One region of the Bacillus shivajii genome, then DNA from elsewhere that is predicted to be linked to it. Evidence: a T-box and tRNA genes for the amino acid it is inferred to sense, from the RefSeq annotation. Region 1 holds a T-box; the other regions hold tRNA genes.
What was found. The T-box of region 1 lies ahead of tyrS (tyrosine--tRNA ligase). A T-box ahead of a tRNA ligase gene usually reads a tRNA of that ligase, here a tRNA-Tyr.
Positions count from the first base shown of each region.

Region 2: it has a tRNA-Tyr gene. The T-box ahead of tyrS (tyrosine--tRNA ligase) is inferred to sense a tRNA for this amino acid. The anticodon was not compared.
Region 3: it has a tRNA-Tyr gene. The T-box ahead of tyrS (tyrosine--tRNA ligase) is inferred to sense a tRNA for this amino acid. The anticodon was not compared.

Region 1 is NZ_CP084703.1:3,261,489-3,264,721, forward strand. It holds gene tyrS (tyrosine--tRNA ligase) at 1-1,268, opposite strand, end outside; T-box leader at 1,329-1,550, opposite strand; gene LGQ02_RS15840 (transglycosylase domain-containing protein) at 1,737-3,233, shown strand, end outside.
Region 2 is NZ_CP084703.1:3,754,528-3,757,760, reverse strand. It holds rRNA gene LGQ02_RS18250 (23S ribosomal RNA) at 1-949, shown strand, start outside; rRNA gene rrf (5S ribosomal RNA) at 1,018-1,134, shown strand; tRNA gene LGQ02_RS18240 (tRNA-Ala) at 1,184-1,259, shown strand; tRNA gene LGQ02_RS18235 (tRNA-Met) at 1,295-1,371, shown strand; tRNA gene LGQ02_RS18230 (tRNA-Ser) at 1,381-1,473, shown strand; tRNA gene LGQ02_RS18225 (tRNA-Asp) at 1,485-1,560, shown strand; tRNA gene LGQ02_RS18220 (tRNA-Tyr) at 1,731-1,815, shown strand; tRNA gene LGQ02_RS18215 (tRNA-Trp) at 1,822-1,895, shown strand; tRNA gene LGQ02_RS18210 (tRNA-His) at 1,912-1,987, shown strand; tRNA gene LGQ02_RS18205 (tRNA-Gln) at 2,001-2,075, shown strand; tRNA gene LGQ02_RS18200 (tRNA-Gly) at 2,081-2,155, shown strand; tRNA gene LGQ02_RS18195 (tRNA-Cys) at 2,172-2,246, shown strand; tRNA gene LGQ02_RS18190 (tRNA-Leu) at 2,277-2,365, shown strand; tRNA gene LGQ02_RS18185 (tRNA-Arg) at 2,406-2,482, shown strand; tRNA gene LGQ02_RS18180 (tRNA-Pro) at 2,488-2,564, shown strand; tRNA gene LGQ02_RS18175 (tRNA-Gly) at 2,770-2,843, shown strand; tRNA gene LGQ02_RS18170 (tRNA-Ile) at 2,856-2,932, shown strand; tRNA gene LGQ02_RS18165 (tRNA-Asn) at 2,934-3,008, shown strand; tRNA gene LGQ02_RS18160 (tRNA-Glu) at 3,015-3,089, shown strand; tRNA gene LGQ02_RS18155 (tRNA-Glu) at 3,152-3,226, shown strand.
Region 3 is NZ_CP084703.1:3,538,584-3,541,816, reverse strand. It holds rRNA gene LGQ02_RS17135 (23S ribosomal RNA) at 1-667, shown strand, start outside; rRNA gene rrf (5S ribosomal RNA) at 751-867, shown strand; tRNA gene LGQ02_RS17125 (tRNA-Ala) at 877-952, shown strand; tRNA gene LGQ02_RS17120 (tRNA-Met) at 988-1,064, shown strand; tRNA gene LGQ02_RS17115 (tRNA-Ser) at 1,074-1,166, shown strand; tRNA gene LGQ02_RS17110 (tRNA-Asp) at 1,176-1,251, shown strand; tRNA gene LGQ02_RS17105 (tRNA-Tyr) at 1,424-1,508, shown strand; tRNA gene LGQ02_RS17100 (tRNA-Trp) at 1,515-1,588, shown strand; tRNA gene LGQ02_RS17095 (tRNA-His) at 1,605-1,680, shown strand; tRNA gene LGQ02_RS17090 (tRNA-Gln) at 1,694-1,768, shown strand; tRNA gene LGQ02_RS17085 (tRNA-Gly) at 1,774-1,848, shown strand; tRNA gene LGQ02_RS17080 (tRNA-Arg) at 1,852-1,928, shown strand; tRNA gene LGQ02_RS17075 (tRNA-Gly) at 2,182-2,255, shown strand; tRNA gene LGQ02_RS17070 (tRNA-Ile) at 2,267-2,343, shown strand; tRNA gene LGQ02_RS17065 (tRNA-Asn) at 2,345-2,419, shown strand; tRNA gene LGQ02_RS17060 (tRNA-Ser) at 2,427-2,517, shown strand; tRNA gene LGQ02_RS17055 (tRNA-Glu) at 2,538-2,612, shown strand; tRNA gene LGQ02_RS17050 (tRNA-Lys) at 2,986-3,061, shown strand.

The sequences.
Region 1 (3,233 bases):
TAACGAATTAAGAAAAACTTTTTCTTTCCACGACGAATAATTGTAAACTTACCATCGATTTTATCGTCACTACTAATTGTTTTATCCATTTCTTGGCAACGATCCCCATTAATATATACTGCACCATTTTTAATATCTTCACGAGCTTGACGTTTTGAGGGTGAAATGTTTGCTTCAACAAGTAGGTCAATAAGACCTTTCCCCTCTTCTTCAACCGTATGAGAAGGAACGTCTTTAAAACCTTGAAGTACTTCGTCTGCCGAAAGGCTCTTCAAATCTCCTCCACCAAACAATGCAGAAGAAATGTTTTCTGCTTGTTCTAATGCTTTTTCATCGTGAACAAATTTTGTTAGTTCTTCTGCTAATTTTTTCTGAGCTGCTCGTTCATGCGGACGCTCTTGTAATTCAACTTCTAATGCGTCAATTTCATCTTTTGATAAGAATGTGAAGTATCTCAAAAACTTAATGACATCTTGATCATCTGTATTAATTAAGAATTGGTAGAACTCATATGGTGACGTTTTTTCTGGATCGAGCCAGATAGCACCTCCTTCAGTTTTACCAAATTTCGTACCATCTGCTTTTGTTACAAGGGGAATCGTAAATCCGAATGCTTTTTCCTTTTCATCCTCTTCTTCACCATACATTTTACGGATGAGCTCTAGTCCTGCAGTAATATTCCCCCATTGGTCACTGCCGCCAATTTGAAGCTTACATCCTTCATTTTTGTATAGTTCATAAAAATCGTAGGATTGTAGGATCATGTAGCTGAATTCGGTAAATGAAATACCAGAAGTAATTCGAGATTCTACAGAATCTTTCGCCAGCATGTAATTTAACCCAAAGTTTTTCCCGACATCGCGAAGGAAATCAATGACTGACATTGAACCAATCCACTCGTAGTTATTAACAAGTTTCGCTCCACTATTTCCATCAAAGTCTAAAAAGCGAGAAAGCTGTCCTTTGATTTTGTTACTAAATTCTTCAACCGTATTTTCCTCATTTAACGTCCGCTCCGCTTTCTTACCACTTGGGTCGCCAATAAGTCCTGTTGCACCACCAACTAATGCAAGTGGTTTATGACCAGCTAATTGAAAGCGTCTTAGCGTTAAGATCGTTAATAAGTGGCCGATGTGTAAGCTATCTCCGGTTGGATCGAATCCGCAATATAGTGTGACGGATTCCTTTTCGAGTAACTCTGTTAACCCTTCTTCATCTGTCATTTGATTGACTAACCCACGGTATTGTAAATCTTCTAATAATGCCATCTTTCGTCACCTCATATTTAAATATTAAATTAATGAAAAACAAAAAACTCGTTCCCTAAAAGTAGGGACGAGTTGATCGCGGTACCACCCTGATTGGAATAAAAATATTCCCGGCTCGATGAATAACGCCTCATTTCGCGTTCCAGCATAAATTAAATGATTTATGACAGGAAAAGACTCCAAGGAAGTAATTCATTTTACGTCTTTGTTCCGGTTCGCAGCATCCACCGATTCTCTGAGACAGTGAGACGAAAACTACTTTTTCCAATTCAACGTCTAGTGACCTTATTTATTTGTTTAAAATCAGTTATTAATACTTTCTCTAGACCAAGAACACTTATCATTACACATTTTTATCATATTCTTATATTTATTGTCAACTTCTGTTTAAGATTTTACACGTTCATATATATATTCGGACTTTTTGTATGCTATAATATTCATGACTTTTTAGGAGGGTTTTAAAATATGAGTGATCAGAAATATTCATTTCGTAAATTGATAGAAAGAAAAGAGTCGCAAACTGTTTTGAAGGGCGTCAGAGTGACCTCTGGTGTATTTTGGAACTTATTTTTAATATTTTCTATTCTCGGACTCATGGCTCTATTTTTTGTAGGTGGTGCTGGAGCAGGTTATTTCGCATCACTAGTTAAAGATGAACCTATCCGAAGCTATGATGACATGAAACGTGACATATATGACTATGAAGAAGCAACAGAAATCTTCTTTGCAGATGAAATCTATTTAGGTGACTTACCTAGTCCTTTAGAAAGACGTGAAGTCGGTCTAGAAGATGTTTCTGAACATCTAATTAACGCTGTCATTGCAACAGAAGACGAATATTTTTTTGAGCATGACGGAATCGTGCCGAAAGCCTTATTACGAGCAGTCTATCAAGACTTTTCTAATGCATCAACACAAACGGGTGGTAGTACACTCACACAGCAACTTATTAAAAACCAAATTTTAACGAGTGAAGTGACCCATGACCGAAAAGCAGCAGAAATATTACTAGCAATGAGACTTGAAAACTTCTTTGAAAAAAATGAGATACTTGAAGCATACTTAAACGTCGTTCCATTTGGACGAAATGCATCTGGAAGGCAAATAGCAGGTGCTCAATCTGCAGCTCAAGGAATCTTTGATGTAGATGTTTCTGAGTTAAATATTGCACAATCTGCTTTTATAGCCGGTCTACCTCAAAGCCCCTTTGCTTATACACCATTTACATCCCAAGGTGTACAAAAAGAAAGCTTTGATGCAGGATTGAACCGAATGCAAACGGTTTTAAATCGTATGCACTCAGGAGGTTATATTACTGATGAAGAACTAGAAGAAGCACTAGCTTATGACATTCGTGAAAACTTAGCTGAACCACAACCTTCTAGTTTAGATGAGTATCCTTTTATTACTGATGAAGTAAGAAGACGTGCAATAAATAAGTTAATGTATGTATTGATAGAACAAGATGAGATAAACATTGAAGAAATTGAAGATGATGATCAAAGACAACTGCTTATAAACCGTTATCGTGAAGAAGCTCACCGTTCATTACACAGAGATGGATACCGTATTCACACGACGATTAATAAAGACATTTACGATGCACACAACCAAGTCGTTGCAGAATATGAATACTTTGGTCGCACCAAAGAAAAAACCATTACAAACGATGAAGGTGAAGAAGAAACAATCACTTATCTAGAAGAAGCTTCTTCTGTTTTACAAGAAAACCACACTGGAAAAATTATTAGTTTTGTAGCAGGGCGCGACTATGAAAAATTAAATTATAATATCGCCACACAGTCAACTCGACAAACTGGTTCAACAATGAAACCATTATTAACATATGGTGTCGGGTTTGAAACTGGAGCAATTCAGCCGGGTTTTATTACCCCAGACGTTCCGACAGAATATCCTCACGGACAACCTGTTACAAACTTTGATAATCGTTATTTAGGACTA
Region 2 (3,233 bases), 490 kb from region 1:
AAGTTCCGACCCGCACGAAAGGTGCAACGATTTGGGCACTGTCTCAACGAGAGACCCGGTGAAATTATATTACCTGTGAAGATGCAGGTTACCCGCGACAGGACGGAAAGACCCCATGGAGCTTTACTGTAGCTTGATATTGGATTTTGGTACAGCTTGTACAGGATAGGTAGGAGCCTTGGAAGCCGGAGCGCTAGCTTCGGTGGAGGCGTCGGTGGGATACTACCCTGGCTGTACTGGAATTCTAACCTCGGACCGTGATCCGGTTCAGGGACAGTGTCAGGTGGGCAGTTTGACTGGGGCGGTCGCCTCCTAAAAAGTAACGGAGGCGCCCAAAGGTTCCCTCAGAATGGTTGGAAATCATTCGCAGAGTGCAAAGGCATAAGGGAGCTTGACTGCGAGACATACAGGTCGAGCAGGGACGAAAGTCGGGCTTAGTGATCCGGCGGCACCGTATGGAAGGGCCGTCGCTCAACGGATAAAAGCTACCCTGGGGATAACAGGCTAATCTCTCCCAAGAGTCCACATCGACGGGGAGGTTTGGCACCTCGATGTCGGCTCATCGCATCCTGGGGCTGAAGTAGGTCCCAAGGGTTGGGCTGTTCGCCCATTAAAGCGGTACGCGAGCTGGGTTCAGAACGTCGTGAGACAGTTCGGTCCCTATCCGTCGCGGGCGTAGGAAATTTGAGAGGAGCTGTCCTTAGTACGAGAGGACCGGGATGGACACACCGCTGGTGTACCAGTTGTTCTGCCAAGAGCATAGCTGGGTAGCTACGTGTGGACGGGATAAGTGCTGAAAGCATCTAAGCATGAAGCCCCCCTCAAGATGAGATTTCCCATCACGTCAAGTGAGTAAGATCCCTCAGAGATGATGAGGTTGATAGGTCTCATGTGGAAGCGTGGCAACACGTGGAGCTGAGAGATACTAATCGATCGAGGGCTTAACCAAAGTATTACATTAACCTTCAGACCGAAGGTCGTCAGTCAAATGTTATCTAGTTTTGAAGGAATAAAAAGTCTGGTGGCGATAGCGAAGAGGTCACACCCGTACCCATGCCGAACACGGAAGTTAAGCTCTTCAGCGCCGATGGTAGTTGGGGGCTCTCCCCCTGTGAGAGTAGGACGCTGCCAGGCGAGGGAATGGGGCTAACATAGTTAGTCCCATTAACTTTGTGACATTTTTGGGGCCTTAGCTCAGATGGGAGAGCGCCTGCTTTGCACGCAGGAGGTCAGCGGTTCGATCCCGCTAGGCTCCACCAATTGATTTTTATCATTATCTTTGTTTTTATATTGTGGCGGTGTAGCTCAGCTGGCTAGAGCGTACGGTTCATACCCGTGAGGTCGTGGGTTCGACTCCCTCCGCCGCTACCAATATTATACGGAGGAGTACCCAAGTCCGGCTGAAGGGATCGGTCTTGAAAACCGACAGGGGCTTCACGGCCCGCGGGGGTTCGAATCCCTCCTCCTCCGCCATATATTTACCTGGTCCCGTGGTGTAGCGGTTAACATGCCTGCCTGTCACGCAGGAGATCGCGGGTTCGATTCCCGTCGGGACCGCCATTAAATTTATATTAAACTATTAAAAGATTCGTAGTATAATAATTTGGATTATTGTCTAGAATCAAGAAGGTAAGAAAGCAAGTGAAACAACGTATGAATGCACTTTAGTTCATGGGAAAAATGGAATCATAATTAGCTGACGAAAACAATTGCGGCTTATCCAAAAACGTGGAGGGGTAGCGAAGTGGCTAAACGCGGCGGACTGTAAATCCGCTCCCTCAGGGTTCGGGAGTTCGAATCTCTCCCCCTCCACCATTTTATAGGGGTATAGTTTAATGGTAAAACGAAGGTCTCCAAAACCTTTGATGTGGGTTCGATTCCTACTACCCCTGCCAATTTTTTAATTTTGTGGCGGTTGTGGCGAAGTGGTTAACGCACCGGATTGTGGTTCCGGCATTCGTGGGTTCGATTCCCATCAGCCGCCCCATATCATATATTAAAGGGCTATAGCCAAGCGGTAAGGCATCGGATTTTGATTCCGTGATTCGCAGGTTCGAATCCTGCTAGCCCTGCCATTTATGCGGAAGTAGTTCAGTGGTAGAACACCACCTTGCCAAGGTGGGGGTCGCGAGTTCGAATCTCGTCTTCCGCTCCATAAAAATTTTGAACTTGGCGGCATAGCCAAGTGGTAAGGCATGGGTCTGCAAAACCCTGATTCCCCGGTTCGAATCCGGGTGCCGCCTCCAAAACTTTAAAATTAGTCCTTTATACCTCATGCCGGGGTGGTGGAATTGGCAGACACACAGGACTTAAAATCCTGCGGTAGGTGACTATCGTGCCGGTTCAAGTCCGGCCCTCGGCACCATTTATAAATTCTAATGATTTTTGCGTAGTAAAAATCATTGGCGCCCGTAGCTCAATTGGATAGAGCGTTTGACTACGGATCAAAAGGTTAGGGGTTCGACTCCTCTCGGGCGCGCCATAGAACGGGAAGTAGCTCAGCTTGGCAGAGCACTTGGTTTGGGACCAAGGGGTCGCAGGTTCAAATCCTGTCTTCCCGACCATTTGAAATATGTACAAGGATAAAATTAGTAACCTTAATAGGTTTATATGCGGGTGTAGTTTAGTGGTAAAACCTCAGCCACGAGCAACAACATCGTCGAAATATCTACGAGTTGTCTCGACGGAAACAGCTACGATAGCTTAGCTAGTAGAGGAAGAGACATGGTAGAGCGTGGTAAGCAATTGAAGTCTTAACAAAAATCATACGCGGGTGTAGTTTAGTGGTAAAACCTCAGCCTTCCAAGCTGATGTCGTGAGTTCGATTCTCATCACCCGCTCCATTTTTTTAAAATGGGCCTGTAGCTCAGCTGGTTAGAGCGCACGCCTGATAAGCGTGAGGTCGGTGGTTCGAGTCCACTCAGGCCCACCATTCCACAGTAGCTCAGTGGTAGAGCAATCGGCTGTTAACCGATCGGTCGTAGGTTCGAGTCCTACCTGTGGAGCCATATTGTGGCCCGTTGGTCAAGTGGTTAAGACACCGCCCTTTCACGGCGGTAACAGGGGTTCGAATCCCCTACGGGTCACCATTTTTGTTTAACAAGTTCGTAGTTTAATAGTAGGAATTACTTCTGCTAATCAATTATATATAGGCCCATTGGTCAAGTGGTTAAGACACCGCCCTTTCACGGCGGTAACAGGGGTTCGAATCCCCTATGGGTCACCATTCTTCT
Region 3 (3,233 bases), 280 kb from region 1:
GGTGGGCAGTTTGACTGGGGCGGTCGCCTCCTAAAAAGTAACGGAGGCGCCCAAAGGTTCCCTCAGAATGGTTGGAAATCATTCGCAGAGTGCAAAGGCATAAGGGAGCTTGACTGCGAGACATACAGGTCGAGCAGGGACGAAAGTCGGGCTTAGTGATCCGGCGGCACCGTATGGAAGGGCCGTCGCTCAACGGATAAAAGCTACCCTGGGGATAACAGGCTAATCTCTCCCAAGAGTCCACATCGACGGGGAGGTTTGGCACCTCGATGTCGGCTCATCGCATCCTGGGGCTGAAGTAGGTCCCAAGGGTTGGGCTGTTCGCCCATTAAAGCGGTACGCGAGCTGGGTTCAGAACGTCGTGAGACAGTTCGGTCCCTATCCGTCGCGGGCGTAGGAAATTTGAGAGGAGCTGTCCTTAGTACGAGAGGACCGGGATGGACACACCGCTGGTGTACCAGTTGTTCTGCCAAGAGCATAGCTGGGTAGCTACGTGTGGACGGGATAAGTGCTGAAAGCATCTAAGCATGAAGCCCCCCTCAAGATGAGATTTCCCATCACGTCAAGTGAGTAAGATCCCTCAGAGATGATGAGGTTGATAGGTCTCATGTGGAAGCGTGGCAACACGTGGAGCTGAGAGATACTAATCGATCGAGGGCTTAACCAAAGTATTACATTAACCTTCAGACCGAAGGTCATCAGTCAAATGTTATCTAGTTTTGAGAGTACAATACTTCTCAATTTCATAAGTCCAGTGACGATAGCGGAGAGGTCACACCCGTTCCCATGCCGAACACGGAAGTTAAGCTCTCCAGCGCCGATGGTAGTTGGGGGCTCTCCCCCTGTGAGAGTAGGACGTTGCTGGGCTTTTTATATGGGGCCTTAGCTCAGCTGGGAGAGCGCCTGCTTTGCACGCAGGAGGTCAGCGGTTCGATCCCGCTAGGCTCCACCAATTGATTTTTATCATTATTTTTGTTTTTATATTGTGGCGGTGTAGCTCAGCTGGCTAGAGCGTACGGTTCATACCCGTGAGGTCGTGGGTTCGACTCCCTCCGCCGCTACCAATATTATACGGAGGAGTACCCAAGTCCGGCTGAAGGGATCGGTCTTGAAAACCGACAGGGGCTTCACGGCCCGCGGGGGTTCGAATCCCTCCTCCTCCGCCATATTTACCTGGTCCCGTGGTGTAGCGGTTAACATGCCTGCCTGTCACGCAGGAGATCGCGGGTTCGATTCCCGTCGGGACCGCCATTTAAATTAGTAGCTGACGAAGAGATTCGCAGTATAAAAAATTGTTTTCTTGACGAGAAACAAGAAGGTCAAGGAAGCAAGTGAGATGACGTTTGAGCGTACTTCTGTACGTGATAAATGGAGTCGAACGTAGCTGACGAAGAGATTCGCAGTTTATCGTCAAGAAAAACGTGGAGGGGTAGCGAAGTGGCTAAACGCGGCGGACTGTAAATCCGCTCCCTCAGGGTTCGGGAGTTCGAATCTCTCCCCCTCCACCATCTTATAGGGGTATAGTTTAATGGTAAAACGAAGGTCTCCAAAACCTTTGATGTGGGTTCGATTCCTACTACCCCTGCCAAATTTAAAATCTTGTGGCGGTTGTGGCGAAGTGGTTAACGCACCGGATTGTGATTCCGGCATTCGTGGGTTCGATTCCCATCAGCCGCCCCATATAATATTTTAAAGGGCTATAGCCAAGCGGTAAGGCATCGGATTTTGATTCCGTGATTCGCAGGTTCGAATCCTGCTAGCCCTGCCATTTATGCGGAAGTAGTTCAGTGGTAGAACACCACCTTGCCAAGGTGGGGGTCGCGAGTTCGAATCTCGTCTTCCGCTCCATAAGCGCCCGTAGCTCAATTGGATAGAGCGTTTGACTACGGATCAAAAGGTTAGGGGTTCGACTCCTCTCGGGCGCGCCATTTTTTAAAATATGCGGGTGTAGTTTAGTGGTAAAACCTCCAGCCGCAAAGCAATACATCATTGAAGTTGCAGCGTGCTGCTTCGACGGATAATTCTCCGAAGCGAAACTTGAAGAGGAAGAAGCAACGTTCAATATTCAGTGTTTACAAACTCTTGGAGTTGTCTCGACGGAAACAGCTACGATAGCTTAGCTAGTAGAGGAAGAGACATGGTAGAGCGTGGTAAGCAATTGAAGTCTTAACAAAATTATATGCGGGTGTAGTTTAGTGGTAAAACCTCAGCCTTCCAAGCTGATGTCGTGAGTTCGATTCTCATCACTCGCTCCATTTTTTTAAATGGGCCTGTAGCTCAGCTGGTTAGAGCGCACGCCTGATAAGCGTGAGGTCGGTGGTTCGAGTCCACTCAGGCCCACCATTCCACAGTAGCTCAGTGGTAGAGCAATCGGCTGTTAACCGATCGGTCGTAGGTTCGAGTCCTACCTGTGGAGCCATTTTTATGGAGAAGTACCCAAGTGGCTGAAGGGGCGCCCCTGCTAAGGGTGTAGGTCGTGTAAGCGGCGCGAGGGTTCAAATCCCTCCTTCTCCGCCATTATTATTAAATTGTAAAAAGGCCCGTTGGTCAAGTGGTTAAGACACCGCCCTTTCACGGCGGTAACAGGGGTTCGAATCCCCTACGGGTCACCATTTTCATTAATAAATAGAATAGATTAGAAGAAACATCAACGCAAATACTGCGAGCCATTAGCTCAGTTACGAGCATTTACATCACGAAACCGCTGCGAGTTGTTTCGACGCATTAGGCATCGAAGACAAGCTAGCAGAGGAAGAAACAGGTACGACAACGAAGTGTTACATCGTCCGTAAGCTTCATGAGATATCATCATCGCAAACACTGCGAGCCATTAGCTCAGTTACGAGCATTTACATCACGAAACCGCTGCGAGTTGTTTCGACGCATTAGGCATCGAAGACAAGCTAGCAGAGGAAGAAACAGGTACGACAACGAAGTGTTACATCGTCCGTAAGCTTGATGAGATAACATCATCGCAAATACTGCGAGCCATTAGCTCAGTTGGTAGAGCATCTGACTTTTAATCAGAGGGTCGAAGGTTCGAGTCCTTCATGGCTCACCATTTTTTTTAGACTTGTATTGAACAGGTCTTTTTATTTTGTCTAAAAATGTAGTAATCCTTCTAATTGATCACCATATATTTCAAGTACTTTTAACCCCTCCTATTAATAATCTTCTACATATATCGATCCAATTTTTTTAAAGTTCAATTTTTTCCTTTAACTCTTTCTTTA